Regions from separate parts of the Bradyrhizobium sp. 153 genome, predicted to be linked through region 2. Evidence: riboswitches for the same ligand, from Rfam matches in the RefSeq annotation. Region 2 holds a riboswitch; each other region holds the start of a gene.

Region 1 (5,430 bases), on a different contig from region 2:
ATGGACTTGATATGCTGCCGCCGCTGAGGACGCCGTTTGCAGCCGAGACGCTGCGCGATCGGGTCGCCATGCTCTTGCCCAGAGAGCCGGCGCCCCGTCCCGCGGTCCATGTCGGGGAAGCCTTACACGCTGGCTGGCTTGAGCTCTGGTATGAGCCGAAGTTTGACGCGTGTACCCTCAGCCGCCGCGGCGCCGAGGCGCTTGTGCGAATGCGGCACCCGACCTGGGGCGTTGTTCCACCGGCCTATTTCATCGCGGAGGCTCACGATCCGCATTTTAGGGAGTTGTCGCAGTTCGTGATCGACCGCGCGATCAAGGATTGGCAGTATCTTCTGGAGCAGCAAACTTCGATCGATCTCTCCATCAATCTCCCGGCAGCATTCCTGATTGACCCGCAAGCGGTACGCGATCTCTGTCAGCGCATGCCGTCGCACCCCGCTTTCGGCGGCTTGACGATTGAAATCGATAGCGAGGAAGCGATCCAGAACCTAGATCTCCTGATTGAGGTCGCGCGTGAGGTTCGCTTTCACAACATTGGCCTTGCAATCGACAATGTCGGCGCCAATTGGCCGCAGCTGATGGGGATGGAAAAATTCCCGTTCATGAAATTAAAAGTGGACCGGCGGTACGTCGCCGGTTGCGGAAATGGACCCCTGAAGCGAACGGTGTGCCGCCATATCGTCGATCTAGCCAAAGAGTACAGCGTGCGCACCGTCGCCGCAGGTGTGGAGAGCCACGCCGACCTGATCGCTGTGACCGAACTCGGCTTCGACCTTGCGCAGGGCCATCTGTTCGGAAAGGCCATGCCGCTGAAGCAATTTGCACAGTCATCTTTCAGCCCTGTTCCACTTCGTCCAAAATAGTTGCATGAGGAGTGGCTGAGCAGAGCCAGGCAAAGCGTACCAGCGCTCGCCCGCGCCGCCATGCCTACTCGGCACCAGGCATGCGGCTGACTGCAATTAAAGCGGAGTTAACGTTGCAGCCGTGAGCGAGGCTTGCACAAAACCTCCAGTCAGGGTGTGTGACCGGAGGTTTGCCGAGATCCGGCGTAGACGTGCGTCGGCTCGCGGCTTTTAGTCGCGCCGCCGGTTTCGGAATCGTCGAGCGTCGCTTGGCCCCGCGCTGCCATGCCAGACAAACGACGGAAGCTCCCAGCGGTCGAGTCGCGACTGGCTCTCGGAGTAGGGCCTGAGGGCTCGCATAGCTTGAAATTGAGTGGCCCGTTGCTGTCGCAGATGTAGCATGGTCTCAGACCCGGGACAGCACCTTGGGGCAAATTGCCCATCATTTAGCGCGTCTGTCCTTGGCACGGCATTTGAAAGGGATCGCCAATGGCATCGCTCGCCTAAGGAGTCGGAAGGCATGGCTTACAAGATCGTCGCTTCGCAATGCACCGTTTGTGGGGCATGTGAGTTCGAGTGTCCCAACGCGGCGATCAGCCTCAAGCGCGACATTTACGTTATCGATGTCAAAAAGTGCACGGAGTGCGAGGGCCATTCCGACACGCCGCAATGTGCGGTGGTCTGTCCGGTGCCTGACACCTGTGTCCCGTCTAAGACAGCATAAGCAGCCCGCGTCCAGAAGGCTTCACCGCTCGATTTCGCGAACGAAGTAGTAGATGTCGCGCTTGTGGCGGCCGCCGACCGCGTGGGGCGGATCGAGGTCGATCAACATCGTTATGACCTTAAGGCGCCGATCGACTCCGAGAAGCCCTCGAAGGGCTCTGCAGGATATCTAAAGCTACGTCACTTCGAAGCCGAAGAGACGGTCTCGATGCGACGAGATCGGTCCGGAGATCCTGAAGACGTGCGAGAAGCTCGGCATCCGCTTGGCCGTGGTCACCATGCACGCGTGCATGAGCCTAGGGTCATAGCAGGATCCCCGCCGCCCCCGCTCTCGCCGCTTACTCCAGTTTCGCAAGTCAGCGTGCATCCTGAGGTCCGGAACTGTTCCTGCGATGTTGCGCAGGCCAACGTCCAGGCTGCACTACTCGCCAGCGGCGACGGAAACAACGAAGGCGCGCCAAAGTCGCTCAGCACGTAAGTGCTTGGCGCACCGAGGAGATCATCTTGACCAACGCCACGGAGGCGATCGAGCTCGCGGCTCGTCGCGGGGTCCGCCGAACACAGGCAGTCCGACCTGATCATCCGTGCGATCATGGAGCAATCCCGGCCTTGGCAATTCCTAAGGAGCCTCATGGCGCTGTGTTCAAGCGGATGTCGGCCGAGCATGATCGCAACTTCCTCACGGGCGAGTTCGAGAAGCTGCTGACGGAAAAGACCAGGCTTGTCGCGATCACGCAGATGTCGAAGCGCCCAGCGCGTTCGTTCTGCTCGCGTTAGCTCACGACAACGCCAAGAGGGTGTTGAGCGAACGCATTCATAAGCGGAGGCTTCACAGATCCACGCGTTTTTACCAGGCCGGGAGTAAGACCGTTGTGCCCTACCTGGTACAGCTGGCAATCGCTTGGGCAATATCGCGGCAACACTTAGTAGGTTGACGGATCGATCCTCGTGCGTCTAATGCCAGCCGTCGTGGTCTTCGGATTTCGTTTGATCCGGAGCTAAGAGGGAAGCCGGTGCAATGCCGGCGCTGCCCCCGCAACTGTAAGCGGCGAGCCGCTGTCCAACGAAGTCACTGAAGCCATGCGGCTTCGGGAAGGCCGGACAGCAGCGACGACCCGCGAGCCAGGAGACCTGCCTCGACAATATATCGTCCACGGGCGGGGTGTCCCGGTGTGCGCCAAGCAGCTGTCGCTCACGCGATATTCGCTGCATGCGTCCGCCATGGCCTTTGCCCCAATTATGGGGTCTGATCTATGTCTATTCTTGCGCTTCCCGTTGCCACATTGGGGACGTCACGCATCGGCCCACGACGCGAACTCAAGTTCGCGCTCGAGAGCTACTGGGCGGGAAACTCCAGCGAAGCCGAGCTCCTCGAGGCGGGGAGTGGACTTCGTGCCGCTAATTGGGCACGGCAGAAATCCTGCGGTGTGACGGTCATTCCTTCGAATGACTTCTCGCTCTACGACCAGGTGCTCGATACCAGCGTAATGGTCGGAGCCATTCCCGACGTCTACGGCTGGACCGAAGGTCCTGTGTCGCTCAAGACCTACTTCGCCATGGCACGTGGCGCTCAGGACGGTGATCACACTCAGCATGGGCCAGGCGTAGCCGCACAGGAAATGACGAAGTGGTTCGATACCAACTACCACTACATGGTGCCGGAATTTCACCAGGATCAGATCTTTAAGTATTCCTCTCGAAAGCCGATCGAGGAATATGAGGAGGCAAAAAGCCTCGGCTACCAAACGCGCCCCGTCCTAGTTGGCCCAGTCACTTTCCTGAAGCTCGGCAAAAGCGCAAATCCCGCATTCAATCCGCTGTCGCTGCTTGATAGGCTCCTCCCAGTCTATGTCGATGTGCTCCGCGAACTAGCCTCGTGCGGTGCTGAATGGGTTCAGCTCGACGAGCCATGCCTGGTGATGGACATCGACGAAGCGTCGCGGGCGGCTGTCCGCCGGGCCTATGCTCATTTCGCAAAGGTTGTGCCGGCCCTTAAAATCATGCTGGCCACTTATTTCGGCGCTATCGGCGACAATCTTGAAACAGCCCTTGCCTTGCCCGTTGCCGGGCTTCATGTCGATCTGATTCGGGCACCCGACCAGTTGGACGCAATTGTCGCCACAGCCCGCAGAGATCTCGTGGTCTCGCTAGGCGTGGTTGATGGTCGCAACGTCTGGCGCTCCAATCTTGCGGCGCTGCTCGACCAACTTGCCCCTTTGGTCAAAAAGCTGTGCAGGGACCGTGTTCAGATTGCTCCTTCCTGCTCGCTGCTTCATGTTCCGATCGACATTGAGCTAGAGACCGATCTCGATCCCAATCTGAAGACGTGGCTGGCGTTCTCAGTTCAGAAGTTCAAGGAACTTTCGATATTGGGCAAAGCGCTGGCCGGCCATGCTGCCGAGGTGGCCGATGAACTTGCGCTTTCCGAGGACGCAGCCGTGACCCGCGAAACATCGCCCGAGATCCACAATGCGAATGTCGCCGGACGAATGGCCGCGATCGACGATAGCATGCGTCGCCGTCGCAGTGCGTTCACCCAGCGTGCCGACGTCCAGCGGGTCGCGTTCGCATTGCCGATGTTTCCAACGACAACCATCGGGTCCTTCCCGCAAACGGTCGACGTCCGGAATGCGCGTGCGGCTCATGCGCGGGGAGCGCTGAATGACGCGCAGTACGAGCAGCTTCTGAAAGCGGAGACAGCCCGTACCGTGCAGTGGCAGGAAGATATCGGCCTGGACGTGCTCGTACACGGTGAGTTCGAGCGCAATGACATGGTTCAATACTTTGCCGAGCAGCTGTTGGGATTCGCTTTCACCAAGCACGGCTGGGTTCAGTCTTATGGGTCGCGGTACGTTCGTCCGCCTATCCTGTTCGGAGATGTCTCCCGGCCGAAGCCGATGACCGTTGAATGGTGGCGCTTCGCGCAGTCTCTGACCAAGAAACCCGTCAAGGCTATGCTGACCGGACCGGTGACGATCCTGAACTGGTCGTTTGTCCGCGACGACATCTCGCGGAGCGAGACATGCCGTCAGATCGCTCTTGCGATCCGAGATGAGGTGATCGATCTTGAGGCGGCTGGAGCGACCATGATCCAGATCGACGAGGCTGCGTTGCGGGAGGGATTGCCGCTACGCAAATCGCAGTGGAGGAACTATCTCGATTGGGCAGTGGACAGCTTCCGCGTTTGCTCGTCCGCTGTCGCCGACGGAACTCAGATCCATACCCACATGTGCTATTCCGAGTTCAACGAAATCATCGATGCGATCGCAGCAATGGATGCTGACGTCATTTCAATCGAGACGTCCCGTTCTAAGATGGAATTGCTCGAGGCCTTCAAGAGCTACAAATATCCCAATGAGATCGGGCCCGGCGTCTATGACATTCATTCACCGCGCATTCCCGCAGCGGCGGAAATCAAGCAGCTGATTGTGTTGGCGCGGCAGCGAGTTTCCGATCGGCAGCTCTGGATCAATCCCGACTGCGGACTGAAAACTCGAAGCTGGGAGGAGGTGCGTCCCGCGCTCGTCAATATGGTGGCCGCCGCACGCGAGTTGCGGGCTGAGCCATGATGGTGCGGAGCGTTTCGCCAACGCGTTTGTGAATAAGATGCACGCGCTTTGGGGGCTTACGATGTCCTTGCGAGCTCCCAAAGTTCCCAGTGCCTGGGAATGCCGGCCGGCGCCGGCGGAGGCCGTCGCATACAGCCGGCGACAAGCTCGGTTCTCGATCCGACGGCGGACAGCATGCCGGCGATGCCCGATCAGGTCACATATTCCGAACATTATCGCCCGACGCGAAGCACAGCGCTATTTTTCATTTATCCATCGCGTGTGCGTCCCATCACAACAATCTATTTTACGGTCCT
Region 2 (5,430 bases):
TCGACGCTGTTCCTGCTGTTCGGTGCTGCGCCCGCCGCCTTCGGCCTTGCGTTCGGCCTGCTGCTCCAGGGCGTCTTCTTCGTGCCGACCGACCTGCCGCAATACGGCATGAACATCACCACGCTCCTGGTGCCGCTGTTCGCGATTCAGGCGTTGGCCACGCGGATCATTCCGCGCAACACGGCTTACGTCGATCTGCAATACCGTCAGGCGCTGGCGCTCTCGACCGCCTATCAGTCCGGCATCGTCGCCTGGGTGGCGTTCTGGGCGCTCTATGGCTCCGGCTTCGGCGCGACCAACCTCGCCAACATCGCGGCGTTTGCGGCATCCTATGCGCTGGTCATCGTGATCGAACCGCTCGCCGATCTCGCGGTGCTGGCGCTGGCGAAGTCGCTGCGCGGTGTCACTGCGCCCGGCCTCGTCACGCCGCGCCTGCATAACGGCGCTTGAGAGACAAGCGAAGGGCGGCCGGTGCGGCCGCCCTTCGCGCTCGCGATGCTCACGCTTTCCCTGATAGGCATCGGTTGCGGCGATCCCGGGCAGCTCACGCGCGCCGCGGCCCGTGCCATCAACGCTGCCGACATCGTCCTGATCCCGCGCAAGGGGCCGGCGAAATCCGATCTGGCGGATCTCAGGCGGACGATCTGCGCGGACGTGCTCACCAGCGCGAGCACGCGCATCGCCGAGTTCGACTTGCCAGTGCGGGACACGACTGAGGCGGACTACCAAAAGGGCGTGGACGATTGGCACGATGCGGTGGCGGCAACCTGGTCGCAAACCATCGCAAATCATCTCGACGGCGAGGGCAAGGTCGCGCTGCTGATCTGGGGCGATCCTTCGCTGTACGATTCCTCGCTCCGCATTGCGCGGCGGCTCGATCCGTTACCGACGATCGAGGTCGTGCCCGGCATTACTTCGATCCAGGCGCTGTGCGCCGCGCATGCGCTGCCGCTCAACGACATCGGTGAGCCATTCCTGGTCACGACGGGGCGGCGCTTGCGCGAAGGCGGCTGGCCACAAGGAGTCGATACCATCGCGGTGATGCTCGACGGCGGCACGGCGTTCGAGTCGCTCGCTCCGGAAAGTCTGCAGATCTGGTGGGGTGCCTATCTCGGCATGCCCAACCAGATCGTCATGTCCGGCGCGTTGGCCGAAGTCGGCCCGCGCATCGTCGCACTTCGGCAGGAAGCGCGCGAGCGGCATGGCTGGATCATGGACAGCTACATTCTCAAGCGCACGCGTTAAGCGAGGCTGCATGCTCCCCGAATGGGTCTACCAAGAGTGTCCCGAAATCTCCGCGATGCACCGCGAGGCAGCGATCGCGCGGCAGACGCAGTTGACAAAACCGACCGGCGCGCTCGGCCGGCTTGAGCAACTGGCGATCGAGCTTGCGGGCCTGCAAGCGACGGAATCTCCTCGCGCCGCGCGCGTGCCGATCATCGTCTTCGCCGGCGATCACGGCATCGTTGCGCAGGGTGTGTCGGCCTATCCTCAAGCTGTGACCATCGCAATGATGGCGAATTTTGCGTCCGGTGGCGCCGCGATCTCAGTGCTGGCGCGTGAGCTTGGCTCCAGCCTGGAGGTGGTCGACGCCGGCACGCTGGCGCAGGAACAGATGGCGGGCGTCGTCACCGACAAGCCGCGGAGCGGCACGCGCGATTTCAGCGAGGAAGCTGCACTTGAGCCGGCGGAACTGGCATTCGCCTTCGCGGCCGGCCAGCGCGCGGTTGCGCGCGCGGAAGTCGGCCGGCCTGATCTGGTGATCTTCGGCGAGATGGGCATTGGCAACACCACGGTCTCGGCGGCCATTGCGGCGAGTCTGCTCGGCATCAGCGCCGAGGAAATCGCGGGCAGCGGCACCGGAATCGACGCGGCCGGCCGCGCGCACAAGGCGCGGGTGATCGATGCCGCGATTGCGCGCCACGGTATTGCGGGGGCTTCGCCCGAACACATCTTGTGTGCCGTCGGCGGTCTCGAGATCGCGGCGATCTGCGGCGCTATCATCGCGGCGGCGCAACGCCGCCTTCCCGTATTGATCGACGGATTCATCGTGTCGGTCGCGGCGCTGGTGGCGGTGCAGATCAACCCATCGTGCCGGCCGTTCCTGCTGCCGTCGCATCAATCGGCGGAGCAGGGGCATCGGCTGGTGCTGCGTGCGCTGAACGTGCAGCCGCTGATCAGCCTCGATCTCCGGCTCGGTGAGGGCTCCGGCGCTGCGATCGCGTTGCCGCTGGTGCGGTCGGCTTGCGCGCTCCACAACGGGATGGCGACTTTTGCGCAAGCCAATGTGCCGGATCGCCCGGCCTGATCGGGCTCAGGCCATCCGCTGATTGACGGAGACGACGCGCCACCCAGTGGCGAGCCGGTCGATCCGGGTGAGCGACAGCGGATCGATCACGAAGCGCAAGGCGGCGTGCGGCGTCAGATCCAGCGCGATGCACAGCGCGGCGCGGATCGTGCCGGAATGCACGACGAGCGTTGCGGAGCCCGCGCCGATCCGCGAGAGCCCAAGCCGGACGCGCGCGACCTGATCCGCAAAGCTCTCGCCGCCCGGCGGACGTCCGCGCGCCGGATCGCTCCAGAATTGCGCATAGGCCTCGTCCCCGGCCGCGCCGATCTCGTCATGCCGACGGCCGGTCCATGCGCCGAAATCCTGTTCCCCGAATTCGGGGATCAGCTCGGGCGCGAGTCCCAGCGCATGCGCGGTCTCGATCGTGCGCCGCGCTGGGCTCGCATGGCTCGCCGCGCCTCTCGGCAGAGACTGCCGCAGTGCCTCTAGCTGCGCGCGATCGCGAAGATCGGCCGGGGCATCGGCGGCATGGATCGTCCCTGTGACGCCATCGACCGGCGCATGCCGTATCAGCCAGAGGAAGGTCTCGCCTTCCATGCTCGTCTCCAAGGAAGTTGGTTGCTGTGGCAATAACGCCGCAGCTTGCACATTGACTCCGTCTTGATCGTAATCCTAGATGCTGGCGACGGTTTCCCCGAGAGGGGATGAAAAGGGAATGCGGTGCGGGGAATTCGTCCCCAATGCCGCGGCTGCCCCCGCAACTGTAAGCGGTGAATCCTTCGTCAGAAGCCACTGGGTCCTCGGTCCCGGGAAGGCGACGAAGCGGTCACGACCCGCGAGCCAGGAGACCTGCCGTCAGCCGTGGTCACACGCGAAGATGTCGGTCGGGGAGTACAGACATTCGGCTTCATCGAAGGGCTGACAGGCCAAAGGTGAGACCTCGTTCGCTGTGACGTGCCACTGACGTCATACCGAGGTTTCGAAAACCGTGTCTTGTCTCCTTTTTGTACGACCGCACCGCTTCCTGCTTGCCTCCGCGGCGCTTACGTCACTGGCCGCCGTCGATGTATCTGCCGCCCGGGCGCAGCAGGTCCGCGAGTCGCTGCCGCCGGTCGAGGTGTCGCCCGCCCAATCCCGCAAGCAGGCCAAGCCGGCGGGCCGGGAGGCGCAGGGCACACGCCGTGCAACGGCGCGCAGGCCAGCGACTGCATCCGCAGCGCCCAAGCCTGTCGTGCCGGCCGCCGCGGCACCAACGCCGCTCAACAGCAATGCTGTGGCTGAAAGCGCCTCGCGGCTCGGCCTCACCGTGCGTGAAACGCCGGCGACCGCCGAAGTCATCTCGGCCGAGACGATGCGCGAGCAGAGCTATCGCACTGTCTCCGAAGTGGCGCAGGGCGCGGTCGGCGTCACCTCCGGCGACAATCCGGCTGAACCTTCAGCCTTCTCCATGCGCGGCTTCACCAACAGCCAGATCAACACGCTCTACAACGGCATCAAGATCGGTCCGCAGAACATGACCTCGCGGATCGTAGACACCGCCAATCTGGAGGCCGTTGAATTCCTGAAAGGTCCGGCCTCGCTGATTTCAGGCGAGGGCGCTGCCGGCGGCGCCATCAACTTCGTCACCAAGCAGCCGCATACAGGACCGGTCCGGAACGAGGCTGATTTCTCTTGGGATTCCCTGAACTCGTTCCGCGTCCACTATGGCTCGGGTGGCAGCACCAACGTGCAGGGCCTGGACTATCGCGTCGACATCAGCCGTTCCACCCTCAACGGCTTTGCCGACGACACCAACGTCAAGACGTTCGGCACGTCCGGCCAGCTCAATTACCGCATCTCGGACAGTCTCAAGATCTGGGGCGCAATCGAATACAGGGAGGACCGCTCCAAAGCCTATTGGGGCGCGCCGCTGGTGCCGATCGCCTTCAGCGGCTCGCACGCGACGACGGGGATCGTCTCCGGCAATTACGTCTCCAACTACAACGGAAGCAATCTCGGCGCCGTCACCATTGACGACCGCACCTTCAACACCAATTACAACGTCCTCGACAATCGCAACGCCGCCCAGGAGGTGTGGCTGCGCGGTGGCTTCGAGCTGAAGCTCGCGCCGGACCTGACGCTGAAGAGCCAGGCATATGGCTACGGTGCAGAACGGACCTGGTTCAACAACGAGATCGAGGCGTTCAATTCCACGACGAACATGGTCGATCGTGAACGCTTCTATGTCGCGCACAGCCAGCGGCTGGTGGGCAACATCACCGACCTGATCTGGGACACGAACATTGCAGGCTTCGACAACCGGCTGGTCACGACGTTGTCGTCAAGCTATCTCGACTTCGTCAGGCCGGGTGCGGCAAACTTCCCAGGCGATTCCGTTTCGCTGGTCAATCCCGACCGCGGCTTTTACGGCCCGCTCACGATCCAGCAGCAAACCGCGCGCATCGACAATGAGGCGCTGTCGTTCGAGGACCGGCTGAAGCTGACACGTACCTTCGCACTGGTCGGCGGCCTGCGCGTCGAGCATATCGGGCTCGACCGCAACTCGACCGATAAGAACGGCCTGGAGAAGGCTGGCTTTCCGTTCACGAAAGACTGGGCGCCGGTCACCGGTCGCATCGGCTACACCTGGGAGGCCGTGCCCGGCCTGACCTTCTTCAGCCAGTACGCCACCGGCGCTGATATCTCCGCCAACAACATCTTTCTGCTCGGGCCGACCCAGCCGCTCGAACTGACGACCGCGCGCACTTATGAGACCGGCGTCAAGCATCTGTTCTGGGACAACAGGGCGGAGTGGTCTTTTTCCGCCTACGACATTGTGCGCAAGAACGTCTACGCCGCGGCCGGCGGCATGCAGTTGAATATCGCCGGACGGCAGGAGTCGAAGGGCGTGGAACTCGCGGCGTCCGTGCGCCCGATCGAGCCCCTGCGTCTCTGGGGCAACATCGCCTTTGTCGATGCGCGCTATGCCGACTACAATTTTGCCGGCGGCTCATTCTCCGGCAACACGCCGCCGAACGTGCCGCGCATCGTGGCCAACGCCGGCGCTTCGTATCGCTTCTTCACGCCCTGGCCGGTGGAGCTCGGCATCACCGGCCGTCACGTCGGCGACCGTTACAACACCGATGCCAACGTGGTGACGA
Region 3 (5,430 bases), on a different contig from region 2:
CTGCCTGCCCGGCGGCGATGCGGGCCTCGCGCTTCCCGAAGAGCTCGAAGAGCTGGCTGATCTGCAGCGTCGTCTCGGCCGACTTGGTGCCGCGGTAGATACCGGATCCGAAAGAATTGTCCTGTTCGTAGGACAGTTCCGGATTGAGCAGTGCCCCCGCCTGGATGCGCTGGCCGGCGGCGATCCCGACGTCGCGCTCGGCAGCCGTCAGGCGCGGACTGGTCGCGAGCGCGCGCTGCAGCGCCGCTCCGAGGTTGAGGGTCTGCGAATGCGACACCGCGCAACCAGGGACTGACCAGCAACGCCGTCGCGCACGCGAAACGCGTGACGCACTTTGGAAACATGGTGAAAACCTGACGAAAGACGGATCTAGGGCGCGATGCGCCCAGCGGTCATTTCAGGTCAGGAATTTCGGGGGCGGTGGGTCGATTCCGGGCGGCAGACCGCGCCGAACGACCTGCAGCGTGGGTACCATCTCTATCGGGCGCATCACGGCTACCGCTGCAATCACTGGGGCCGGAACGGAGACGGAGAAGCAGCCGTGACAGTGATGGTCGGCCAAAGCGCCCTTGTCGGAATGGCCGATGCCCTTGTCGGCGAAGGAGACGACAACATTGGGCGACGAATTTGTGACATCCAGATCGCACACGCCGTGAAGCACGCCGGCGATCAGGTAGGTCGCGATCACAAATATGGTCATCGCACCGCGCAGCGAGCGCGGCAGGATACGGCCAAATCTGAAGGAAAGGGTCACTCGGGGTTCCGATCGATCGGGCGATGACCGGTACCATGCACTAGGCCGGGGTGTCGATCCGCAACAGTGTTACATCATTATGATCCGGGAACCGGGGGCTCAAGTCACGGGAGGGAACGCTTGACGGAATAGGCGGCAGCTCTGAGCTCCAGCTGCCTCGCGCACGGCAAGGGTGCCAAATAGTCCGAGAGGCTCGCGCGAAGCGTGGATCGATGCTGCATGCTCCCTCCTGTCGTGTATCGTGTCTGCTTGATGAAGTCGGCGATGCGGTCGGCCACGTCTTCCGCGGAAGAAATGATGTTGACCCGGCCGCCGCTCGAATCGACGGCGGTCCACTCAGGTCGATCCAGCGCCCGATCGTTCTACGTCGACAATGGAAAGCAGTTGCCGCTTTGGAAGGACTTGCCTCATTTCACGTACTGGCTGATCCCGATAGCTGTCGGGGTACCGTTCATCGTTCGTTCACTTCTATGGGCCCCGTTAGCGCGAGCTCGCGGCGGAATTCCCACGTGATTAGGGCAAGAGCGACGGCGCAGCAATTGAGGTCCGGACCCCAACGCCGATCGCGTTATCCTCGCGCGAAAGCCCGTGCACTCATCGGCACACGCAGGAAATCGGCAAACTACCCGCAGCAAGCTCCCTTGCCATTCTCTTGGATCGGTGGGCAAGGCACGGTGCCATAGGAGCAGAACACGCAGCAATTGCCCGATTTAGGCTTCAGCCGGGTGCCGCATCCGCGGCAATCGTAAAAGAATTGGCAAGCGTCGGTCGGCATCGTCTCAATGGATCGATGGCCGCATGACGGGCAAATGAGAGTGGATTCGACGTGCATGCCCTCTAACGTAGCATCGCGCGAGCCAGTTTCCAACGATCATCGCCTGGTTGATCCCGGAGGGCACCTTAACGGCAACGATACGAAGGATACGTGCGGAGCTTTGAACGGCATTGGAGTTGTCACCGACGTCGAACGTAGTGTGCGTCGTGATCGCGACCTCGTCGGCCTGTGCGCAAGCAGTAGACCTCACCACGCTCACCGCTGCAACCAATTCATAAGGGATCGACGCGTGATCTGACATGCCATCTCCCGCGGTGTCGAATCCTCGACTTGGCCTGATGATCGGCGCCACGCGCTGACTTCTGCCGCAGCGAAACATCCAATTGACAGCCGTTTGCAAATAAAACTAGGGTGACAACGACGGTTCTCCTTCGGGAGATCAATAGGGAATACGGTGCGGGGATCCCCCAACGCCGTGGCTGCCCCCGCAACTGTAAGCGGTGAGCCTTCGCCAAACGCCACTGGGCCTGCGGACCTGGGAAGGCGGCGAGAGGTAACGACCCGCGAGCCAGGAGACCTGCCGTCAGTCGTGGTCACACGCGAGCACATTGGGCGGGGTGTCCTGGTGGGTGTTGGGGCTGCCTTCTTCTTGAGGCAGCGGCCAAGCTGCGTTCGCGGTGACGTGCCACGTTATCGCGAGTCTGTTGATGACCTCCCGTACAATCTTCGCGCCGCGGTATCGCCGCGCGATTCTGCGCTCAGCTGCATTCTCCTGCCTGGTTTTGTCGACCGACGGCTGGGCACAGTCCGAAAGGACGGTCCAGACGCTCGACCCCGTTGTGGTGCAGTCGCCGGCAACGTCGCCGAGGGCCCAAAGCACCCGACGCAGTTCTGCGACCGCCAGCGCCGCGCGTTTGCGCCAGCAGCGCAACATAGCTGTCAATACCGGTACACAGGTTGCCGCGCCGACTGGTCCTGTCTTCGCCGCACCGACGCTCAACCTCACCGGCGCGAGCACGGCCGGCAGCCGGCTCGGCCTGACGCGACTGCAGACGCCAGCCAGCGTGGAGGTGATCTCCGCTGAAACCATCGCCGAACGCGGCCAGCAGAACATCCTCGACGCGGTGACGCAAAACGCCACCGGCTTCACGGCGAGCCCGGCACCGGGCAATGGCGGCGTCTCGTTCAATACCCGCGGCTTCACGGGCCTTGGCTCCGTCATGACGCTGTATGACGGCACCCAGCTCTATATCGGCGCCGGGACGGTGGCCTTTCCGTTCGACACCTGGTCGACCGAGCGCATCGAGGTGCTGCGCGGCCCTGCGTCGGTGATGTACGGCGCGGGCGCGGTCGGCGGCGCCATCAACGTGGTTTCAAAACTGCCATTGTGGGTCCCTCGCAATCAGGCCGAGATGTCGCTGGACAGCAACATGACCCGGCGAATTGCGGTGGACAGTGGCGGTCCGGTCAGCAAGGACGTCGCCTATCGGATCACCGCCTCCGGCAACATGTCGGATGGCTGGGTCGATCGCGACGACACCTCGAACGTCGCGCTTCATGCCGTGATCCAGATCAAGCAGAACGACGACGTCACCTGGACACTGTCCACGGACTACGGTGACCGCAACCCGTCGCGCTACTTCGGCACGCCGCTGATCAACGGCAGGCTCGATGAATCTCTCCGCTTCTAGAATTACAACGTCAGCGACAGCCACATCCGCTACCAGGATAGCTGGAACCAGGTGAAAACTGAATGGCAGGTGGCCGATGGAATTTCGGTTCAGAACACGCTTTACTATCTGAACTCCAAGCGACATTGGAAGGACGTCGAAAGCTACGCCTATAACCCCGCCACCGGCCTGATCAACCGCAGCAGCTATATCGAGATTTTTCACGATCAGCAGCAGGTCGGCAATCGCATGGATGCGAAATTCCGCGGACATGTCCTTGGCATGGCCAATGAGTTCGTCGCAGGTTTCGACGTCAACAGCATCAATTTTACCCACACCAACAATTCACCTTACGGCGGCTCGTCGTCCGTCAACCCATTCAGTTTCGCTCCAGGCGTATTCAACAGCCCGAACCCCACAGTTCCCGGCTATGGCAGCGTAACCAACCAGTACGCGCTGTTTGCCGAGAACAGGCTGTCGGTCACCGAGCAACTGTCCTTGATTGCCGGCATACGTCAGGATGAACCGACAATCGCGCGCACCGACTATGTCTCGCCCGCCAACAGCTTCGAGAAATCGTTCTCTTCGACGACCTGGCGCGCCGGCGCCGTCTATGCACCGGTCAAGGATCTCGCTTTCTATGCCCAATATGCCACCGCGGCCGACCCGGTCGGAGGGCTCGTCTCACTGTCCTCCGCAAACAAGAACTTCGACCTGGCGACCGGCAAGCAGGTCGAAATCGGTGTCAAGCAATCGTTCTGGGGCGGCCGCGGCGAATGGACCCTGGCCGGCTATGAGATCGTGAAGAACAACCTGCTGGCACGCGATCCCAACATTCCGTCGCTGACCGTCCAGGTCGGCCAGCAGTCATCGCGCGGCGTCGAAGCGTCAGTCGGTTTCCTGCTCGATCATTGCTTGCGCATAGATGCCAATACCGCCTTCCTGCGCGCGAAATACGATGACTTCGTGCAGGCGGTGGGCGGCGGAAGCGTGAACTATGCCGGCAACGTACCGGTCAATGTGCCGCAGAACGTCTCCAATATCTGGGCGACCTGGGCCTTCGCACCGAACTGGTCGGCCAACGCAGGCGTGCAGATCGTCGGCAAGACCTATGCCGACAACGCCAACACGGTGACGCGCCCGGCCTACAACATTGTCAATGCCGGCGTGCAGTGGAAGCCCGACCTCAACACCACCGTGTCGTTCCGCATCTACAATCTCTTCGACGAGATCTACACGACGTCGGGCGGCACTACTCAGTGGCTGCTCGGCATGCCACGCACGGCGCAGCTCGCGGTCAACGTGAAGTTCTGAGCGTGTCACGGACCCTCAAACGCACACTCCGGCGGTGGCTGTACATCGGCCACCGCTGGGTCGGTATCGTCACCTGCCTGTTCTTCGCCATGTGGTTCATCTCCGGCGTGGTGATGATGTACGTGGCTTTTCCCGGCCTTTCCGACAAGGAAAGGCTGGCAGCGCTCCCTGATGTCCAATGGGAGAAGGTGGCGCTGTCGCCGGACGACGTGATGAAAGCCGCAGGCGCGACGCGCTATCCGCGCGACCTCCGGCTTTCGATGCTGGCCGACGAGCCGGTGTATCGGATCACCGGCTGGGACGGCAAGCGACAGGCGATCTCTGCAGCCGATGGCCGGATCATCACCGGCGTCTCCGAACAGCAGGCGCTCGCGGTCGCACAACATCATCCCGCGAGCAGATCACCGCAACTCGAAGACATCATCGATCGCGACCAATGGAGCGTAACGGCCCGTTACGATCCGCTGCGGCCGCTTTACCTCATTGCGCTCGGCGACGATGCGGGTACCAGGCTCTATGTCTCCTCGCGCTCCGGCGAGATCGCGCTCGACACCAACCACACCGAACGGGTCTGGAACTGCCTCGGCTCGATCCCGCACTGGATCTATCCGACCGTGCTGCGCAAAGATGGGCCGCTGTGGCGGCTGGTCGTGCTCTGGATCTCCGGTATCTGCCTGATCATCGGCGTCACCGGCATCTGGATCGGGATCCTTCGCGTACGCCTGAAGCGGCGCTATGCCAGCGGCAGGATCACGCCTTATCGTGGCTGGATGGCCTGGCACCACGTCACCGGCCTGATCGCGGGTATCTTCGTGCTGACCTGGACGTTCTCCGGTTGGCTTTCGCTCAATCCCGGCGAATATTTCGCAAGCCGCAACATGACGCGCGAGGTGCTGCAACGCTATGCTGGCCATGAT

What was found. A riboswitch is a leader RNA that binds a small molecule or an ion and turns the genes downstream of it on or off. The one in region 2 is predicted to bind cobalamin.
Region 1: linked by a shared signal. The riboswitch ahead of metE (5-methyltetrahydropteroyltriglutamate--homocysteine S-methyltransferase) and the one ahead of IVA91_RS02840 (TonB-dependent receptor) in region 2 are both predicted to bind cobalamin.
Region 3: linked by a shared signal. The riboswitch ahead of IVA91_RS29295 (TonB-dependent receptor plug domain-containing protein) and the one ahead of IVA91_RS02840 (TonB-dependent receptor) in region 2 are both predicted to bind cobalamin.

What each region holds. Positions count from the first base shown of each region.
Region 1 covers NZ_JADPKH010000073.1:96,955-102,384, reverse strand. The annotation lists gene IVA91_RS16570 (EAL domain-containing response regulator) at 1-863, shown strand, start outside; gene IVA91_RS16565 (4Fe-4S binding protein) at 1,363-1,566, shown strand; gene IVA91_RS16560 (aminotransferase class V-fold PLP-dependent enzyme) at 1,947-2,342, shown strand; cobalamin riboswitch at 2,519-2,719, shown strand; gene metE (5-methyltetrahydropteroyltriglutamate--homocysteine S-methyltransferase) at 2,819-5,134, shown strand.
Region 2 covers NZ_JADPKH010000015.1:79,316-84,745, reverse strand. The annotation lists gene IVA91_RS02860 (energy-coupling factor ABC transporter permease) at 1-450, shown strand, start outside; gene cobF (precorrin-6A synthase (deacetylating)) at 496-1,245, shown strand; gene cobT (nicotinate-nucleotide--dimethylbenzimidazole phosphoribosyltransferase) at 1,256-2,308, shown strand; gene IVA91_RS02845 (histidine phosphatase family protein) at 2,315-2,887, opposite strand; cobalamin riboswitch at 2,960-3,162, shown strand; gene IVA91_RS02840 (TonB-dependent receptor) at 3,279-5,430, shown strand, end outside.
Region 3 covers NZ_JADPKH010000120.1:309,470-314,899, forward strand. The annotation lists partial or broken gene ihpA (divalent metal ion exporter subunit IhpA) at 1-344, opposite strand, end outside; gene IVA91_RS29285 (hypothetical protein) at 398-754, opposite strand; gene IVA91_RS29290 (GDCCVxC domain-containing (seleno)protein) at 1,377-1,586, opposite strand; cobalamin riboswitch at 1,934-2,129, shown strand; gene IVA91_RS29295 (TonB-dependent receptor plug domain-containing protein) at 2,237-3,220, shown strand; gene IVA91_RS29300 (TonB-dependent receptor) at 3,272-4,513, shown strand; gene IVA91_RS29305 (PepSY domain-containing protein) at 4,459-5,430, shown strand, end outside.